DNA from 2 places in the Micromonospora sp. NPDC047521 genome. Region 1 is predicted to be linked to the other one. Evidence: predicted binding sites of a transcription regulator. Region 1 holds the regulator's gene; the other holds the start of a gene.

What was found. The regulator HspR, encoded in region 1, represses chaperone genes until heat shock. The targets are predictions, from matches to a motif close to TTGAGTNNNNNNNACTCAA.
Region 2: the regulator HspR is predicted to act here: its motif matches at 1,999-2,017, upstream of lon (endopeptidase La).

The regions. Positions count from the first base shown of each region.
Region 1 covers NZ_JBVJGN010000002.1:446,194-449,598, reverse strand. The annotation lists gene grpE (nucleotide exchange factor GrpE) at 1-140, shown strand, start outside; gene dnaJ (molecular chaperone DnaJ) at 223-1,410, shown strand; gene ACZ6N8_RS06015 (heat shock protein transcriptional repressor HspR) at 1,441-1,881, shown strand; gene ACZ6N8_RS06010 (hypothetical protein) at 2,010-2,204, shown strand; gene ACZ6N8_RS06005 (hypothetical protein) at 2,282-2,713, opposite strand; gene ACZ6N8_RS06000 (cation:proton antiporter) at 2,855-3,405, opposite strand, start outside.
Region 2 covers NZ_JBVJGN010000017.1:48,293-51,697, reverse strand. The annotation lists gene ACZ6N8_RS27615 (histone-like nucleoid-structuring protein Lsr2) at 1-38, opposite strand, end outside; gene ACZ6N8_RS27610 (response regulator) at 185-790, opposite strand; gene ACZ6N8_RS27605 (manganese catalase) at 1,030-1,899, shown strand; gene lon (endopeptidase La) at 2,041-3,405, shown strand, end outside.

The DNA.
Region 1 (3,405 bases):
CGACCCGGCACGAGGCGGTCGCGCACCAGACCTCGACCGAGGTCAGCGAACCGACCTGCGTGCAGGTCATGCGGCGCGGCTACCAGCTCGGTGAGCGGCTGCTGCGCCCCGCTCTTGTCGCGGTCGCGGATCCGGAATAGTGCGAGACGGTGACCGGGCCGTCCCGCCCGCCGCGCGGCGGGCGGGACGGCCGGGCCACGACTGTTGGAAGGGGGTGGACCGGTGAGTTCGAAGGACTGGCTCGAGAAGGACTTCTACGCCGTGCTCGGCGTGGACAAGGCCGCCTCCGCGGATGACATCAAGAAGGCGTACCGCAAGGTGGCGCGGGAGTCGCACCCGGACCACAACCCGGGCGACGCCAAGGCCGAGGAGCGGTTCAAGGCCGCGTCCGAGGCGTACAACGTGCTCTCGGACGCCGGCCGCCGCCGGGAGTACGACGAGATGCGTTCGCTGTTCGGGTCGGGCGCGTTCCGGCGCAACGCCCGGGGCGGCGGCCAGCCGGGCGGTATGCCGTTCGACGTCTCCGACCTGTTCGGCGGCGGCGCTGCCGGAGGTGGTGACCGTCGCTTCGGCGGTGCCGGCTTCCAGGACCTGTTCAGTTCGATCTTCTCCGGTGGGCAGGGCGCCGGGCAGGCCGCGCCGCGCGGTCCGGCCCGTGGTCGGGACGTCGAGACCGAGGTGGCGCTCGACTTCGGCGACGCGGTACGCGGGGTGACACTGCCCCTCACGCTGCGCGCCCCGGGTGTCTGCGACACCTGCCACGGCAACGGCGCCAAGCCCGGCACCCAGCCGCGTACCTGCCCGGTCTGCCACGGCGCCGGGGTCACCACCCGCAACCAGGGGTCGTTCAGCTTCTCCGAGCCGTGCCGCAACTGCCAGGGCGTCGGCACCGTGGTCGAGGAGAAGTGCCCCGAGTGCCACGGCAGCGGTGGGGTCACCAAGACCCGAACGATGAACGTGCGCTTCCCGGCCGGGGTGGCCGACGGCCAACGCATCCGGCTTGCCGGGCGCGGTGAGCCGGGCGAGCGCGGCGGTCCGGCCGGCGACCTGTTCGTGCATGTCAAGGTCCGGCCGGACGAGCTGTTCGGGCGTACCGGTGACGACCTGACCCTTACCGTGCCGGTGACCTTCGCGGAGGCAGTGCTCGGCACGGACCTGCGGGTGCCCACGCTCGACGGCGCGGTGACCCTGCGGGTGCCGCCGGGTACGCCGAGCGGCCGGGTGCTGCGGGCGCGGGGCAAGGGTGTGGTGCGCCGCGACGGGCAGGCAGGCGATCTGCTTGTCACATTGGACGTGGTGGTGCCGGCTCGACTGTCCGACGAGGCGCGTACGGCGTTGGAGGCGTTCGCCGAGCAGAGTCCGCCGGCTGCGCGGGAACATCTCGACGCTCGGGTGCGTCGGGTCAGTTAGTCCGGTGGGATGGACGCGGAGGTGAGCGGCATGTCGGGCGAGTTCCTCGGTTCGGGTGACCCTGCCTACGAGGCCAAGGTGCTGATGATCTCGGTCGCGGCGCGGATGGCGGGGATGCATCCGCAGACCCTGCGCCAGTACGACCGGCTGGGGCTGGTGCAGCCCGGTCGGGCGGCCGGTGGCGGGCGTCGGTACAGCGTGCGCGACGTGGTGCTGCTGCGCGAGGTGCAGCGGCTCAGCCAGGACGACGGGATCAACCTCGCCGGGGTCAAGCGGATCATCGGGCTGGAGCGTCTGCTGGAGCAGGCGCAGCAGCGGGTGGCCCGGCTGGAGGCGGAGTTGGACGCCGCGTACCGCCGGGTGGCCGAGCTGGAGTCGCTTGCCCGTTTCCCGGGCCGTGATCTGGTGCCCACCAATCGCACGTCCACCGCACTGGTGGTCTGGCGGCCCCGCCGTACGCCCGATCGCTGACCTCTTCTTCGCTTGTCCGGCCCGGCCCGCGCCCCGATTTCCCGGCGCGGGCCGGGCCGCTTCCGTTAACCTGTCGATACAGGTCCAACCGGCTTAATTCGGACCTGTCGGCATGGCGAGGGGGAGCAGTGGCGGAGCCGGCGAAGAAGGTCGCCCAACAGACCGAGGAACGGTTGGAGAACCTGGCCGACACCGTCCGCGAGAAGTTCGACAAGGTCACCGAGGGAACCTTCCGGGACCGGATCAAAGAGGGGCGGTTCGCGGACCAGACCGACCACGGCGTCGACCAGGCCCGAGCCGAGACCGAACGCAAGCGGGACTGACCGGTGACCGACGTGCGGGCCGGGACCCACGGGGGGTCCCGGCCCGTTCGCCCTGCTGACTCCCGGCCTCGACCAGCTCAGCCGAGGCGGCGGTTCTCGCGGACCAGGCCGCCTTCGCACCAGTCCCGGTAGACGAACAGATCCGGGCGGGCCAGCAGCACCCGGCCGTTGTGCGCCCAGATCTTCATCAGCTCGTCGCCCTCCCGCTCGGCCTGCTCCACCAGCTTGCGGAAGCGGCGCTTGGGGTGGGCGCGGAATTTCGTCCGGATGCCGTCGGCCGCGTAGATGTAGAGGCAGTGCAGCGCGAAGCGCCGGGCCGGGCAGGTCGGGTCCATCGCCAGATCGAAGAGCGTCAGCACCAGCCGGTCACCGGAGACCAGGAGGTCCCAGTCCGGTGGCATGGAAGCCAACGGCACCGAATCGGGCTGGTACGCCCAAGCTCGCAACTCCGCCGGAGTTGGATCGACGGGGTTGGCGAAGCCGTGGAACGTCGACTCCTGCACGCTCACCGGCCAACCTTCCGCTCTCGCCCGCGGGTGGGCAGGTGCCCACCCGCGAACGCTGGCTGCTGGGGCGAAACGGTAACCCGCCGCCGGGTGCTGCGGTAGTCCCCCTGCGGAGCAATTCGGCAACCGTTGGCCGGAGCGGCGTCAGTCCTGGATCGGAACCGGCACCGTGCGTTGGGCCGCCGCGGCGGCGCGGGTGCGCAGCCACCGCTTGAACCACGGGAAGTCGGGCAGCCGGGCCAGCATCGGGCCGGTCACCACTGTGATGAGCACGTACGCCGTGGCCAGGGCCGCCAGCCGAGGCTCGACGCTGCCGGCGGCTACCGCGAGCCCGGCGATGACGATGGAGAACTCACCACGGGGTACGAGTGCCAGACCGGCCCGCCAACGACCGGGTTCGGCGATGCCGACCCGTCGGGCCGCCAGGTAACCGGTGAGCGTCTTCGTCGCCATGGTGACGATGGCCAGGGCGAGCGCCGGCAGCAGCACCGGCGGGATGTCCCGTGGATCGGTGACCAGGCCGAAGAACACGAAGAACACGGCGGCGAACAGGTCCCGCAGGGGGGAGAGCAGTTCGGTCGCGTGGTGCGCCACCGGGCCGGAGAGCGCGATGCCGACCAGGAACGCGCCGACCGCCGCCGACACCTGGAGCTTCGCCGCGATGCCGGCGATCAGCAGGGTCAGACCGAGTACGC
Region 2 (3,405 bases), on a different contig from region 1:
AGGTCGTCGGTCAGGACCGTGATTACTTTTCTCGCCATTGCCGATTACTCCCTGTGTGTGGCGGGATGTGTCCAAAGTCTGACCTACCAGCCGGGGAATGCGCAACAATATGCGCCGCATTCATTTCGGCGCGTCGCGATTCGGTGACGGGAAACCGCGAATCGGCGCCGAATCGCGGTCCGGCTCATTCGAGCAGGCCGGCCTGACCGGCCACGGCGGCCGCCTCCGCGCGGTTGGCCACTCGCAGCTTGCGCAGAAGCGCGGCGGTCATCCGTTTCACCGTCCGCTCCGAGACGTGCAGTTCCTCGGCGATATCGACGGTGTGGCGGCCGGCGGCTATGGCGCACAGCAGCCGGCGTTCCTCGGCGTCCAGGTCGACGGGTGTGAAGCGCGACGGTCGCAGCAGGACGCGGAGCAGTTCCGCAGGCAGCACCGCCCAGCCGTCGAGGACGGCCAGCAGCGGGGGGAGTAGTTCCTCCGGCCCGCTGGTCTTGGGCAGATACCCCTCGGCGCCGGCGCGCAGGGCCTCCAGCACCGGTGCCGGGTCGGTGGAACCGGACATCGCGACCACCCGTGTCTGGGGTGTGGTCCGCCGGATCGCGGCCACGGCCCGGACGCCACCGGGCGGTGGCAGGTGCAGGTCGACCAGGACGAGGTCCGGGAGGCAGCGGCTGACCAGACCCGCCGCGTGCGCCGCGTTGCCTGTCGAGCCGACGACCTCCGCGCGATTGTCGCTGGTCACCGGCAGCAGCAGTTCCAGGCCGCGGACGAAAAGGGGGTGATCGTCCACGACCGCGATACGAAGGGTGGAGCTGCCCGGCATGTCTGCGCCGTTCCCCGTTGGGTACCGATCATGCAGCCCGGCATCGAACGAGGCGCGTCGGGCGGATCTGCGAACGATAGGGCGTACGGGGTTGGTTGTGGCCGTGCATCCGGTGCGGTGACCCGTTCGGGTCACAGGTTGGCCCGGCGGGGTCACCGGGATGGGGATGTCCTCGTCACCAGCAATTCCGGTACGAGGAGGTTCAGATGTTCAGTCACGTCAAGGATCTGCAGTTCGAAGCGAAGCCGGACGGGCCGGATGCCGCGTTCGCCCGCCGGTTGCAGGAGGTTCTGGGCGGCAAGTGGGGCGAGATGACTGTGGCCAACCAGTACCTGTTCCAGGGCTGGAACTGCCGGCTGCCGGGCAAGTACAAGGACCTGCTGCTCGATGTGGGCACCGAGGAGGTGGGCCACGTCGAGATGATCGTCACGATGATCACCCGGCTGTTGGACAACGCGCCGCTGTCGATGTCGGAGGGCATCGCGGACAACCCCGGGGGCGCGGCCACCTTCGCCGCGTCGAACCCGGCGCACTTCATCCACTCCGGTGGCGGCGCGTTGCCCGCCGACTCCAACGGAGTGCCGTGGAACGGCGCGTTCATCACCGCCAGCGGGAACCTGCTTGCCGACTTCCAGCTCAATGTCACGGCGGAGGCGCAGGGCAGGCTCCAGGTCGCCCGGTTGTTCAACATGACGGACGACCCGGGCGTCAAGCAGATGCTGCGCTTCCTGCTGGCCCGCGACACCATGCACCAGAACATGTGGTTGGCGGCGATCGAGCAGCTCAAGGAGGACGGGCTGGAGGACATGCCGGTGCCGGAGGCGTTCCCGGACTCCGGCGAGTTCACCGAGGAGTTCGGCTACACCTATCTGAGCTTCTCCTCGGGCAGCGACGCCAGCGAGGGGCGCTGGGCGTCCGGGCCCACGCCGGACGGCAAGGGCGAGTTCCGTTACGGCGACAGCCCGCGGGCGAACGCCCCCGAGCCGGTGCTGCCTCCGGGGGACCCGCGCCTGTACGGCACCAACCCGGGGGTGGCCGGCTCGGTCGTGAACACGGTCAAGAACAAGCTCACCTGAGGTGTCCCGTCGGGTTGCCCGCCGGTCCCGGGCGGCCCGACGGACGGGGCGGAAGAGTGGTCTGGGTCACATCGCGGAACAAGGGGAACGCTTTGTTACTTGAGTGAGACACGCTCAACTCAACGCGATAGCAGGTGTTCGATGGCAACTCTTCCGGTACTTCCCCTGACCGACGCCGTGCTGCTGCCCGGCATGGTGATCCCGGTGACCCTCGACCCGACCACCCAGGCCGCGATCGACGCCGCACGGACGACCGACGACCGCAGGCTGCTGGCCGTGCCGCGCATCGACGGCGAGTACGGCCCCGTCGGCGTGGTCGCCACCATCGAGAAGGTCGGCCGGCTGCCCGACGGCGAGCCCGCCGCCGTGGTCCGTGGCCTGTCCCGGGCCCGGATCGGCTCCGGCGTGCCCGGCCCCGGCGCCGCACTCTGGGTCGAGGCGACCGAACTCGACGAACCCGCTCCCGCCGGCCGCGCCCGGGAACTCGCCCGCGAGTACCGCGCCCTGGTGACCTCCGTGCTCCAGCAGCGTGGCGCCTGGCAGGTCATCGACGCCGTCGAGCGGATGACCGACCTGTCCGAGCTGGCCGACTCGGCCGGCTACGCGCCCTGGCTGACCCTGGAGCAGAAGACCGAGCTGCTCGCCGCGCCGGACGTCACCGCCCGGCTGGAGCTGCTCGTCGGCTGGGTGAAGGACTACCTGGCCGAGCAGGAGGTCACCGAGCAGATCAACAGCGACGTCCGCGAGGGGCTGGAGAAGTCCCAGCGGGAGTTCCTGCTGCGCCAGCAGCTCGCCGCCATCCGCAAGGAGCTGGGCGAGGACGAGCCGGACGGCTCGGCCGACTACCGCAGCCGGGTGGAGAGCGCCGAGCTGCCGGAGAAGGTCCGCGAGGCCGCCCTGCGCGAGGTCGGCAAGCTGGAGCGGGCCAGCGACGCCTCCCCGGAGGCGGGCTGGATCCGTACCTGGCTCGACACCGTTCTCGAGATGCCGTGGGGCACGCGTACCGAGGACAACACCGACCTGGCCGCGGCCCGGGCGGTGCTCGACGCCGACCACGCCGGCCTGGCCGACGTGAAGGACCGCATCCTGGAGTACCTGGCCGTGCGCAACCGGCGGGCCGAGCGCAACCTCGGCGTGGTCGGCGGTCGCGGCTCCGGCGCGGTCCTCGCCCTCGCCGGCCCTCCCGGAGTCGGCAAGACCAGCCTCGGCGAGTCCGTCGCCCGGGCACTCGGGCGCAACTTCGTCCGGGTGTCGCTCGGTGGCGTCCGCGACGAGGCGGAGATCCGCGGTCACCGGCGCACCTACGTGGGCGCGCTGCCCGGCCGGATCGTCCGCGCGCTGCGCGAGGCCGGCTCGATGAACCCGGTCGTGCTCCTCGACGAGGTGGACAAGCTGGCCGCCGGCTACGCCGGTGACCCGGCCGCCGCCCTGCTGGAGGTCCTCGACCCGGCGCAGAACCACACCTTCCGGGACCACTACCTGGAGGTCGACCTCGACCTGTCCGAC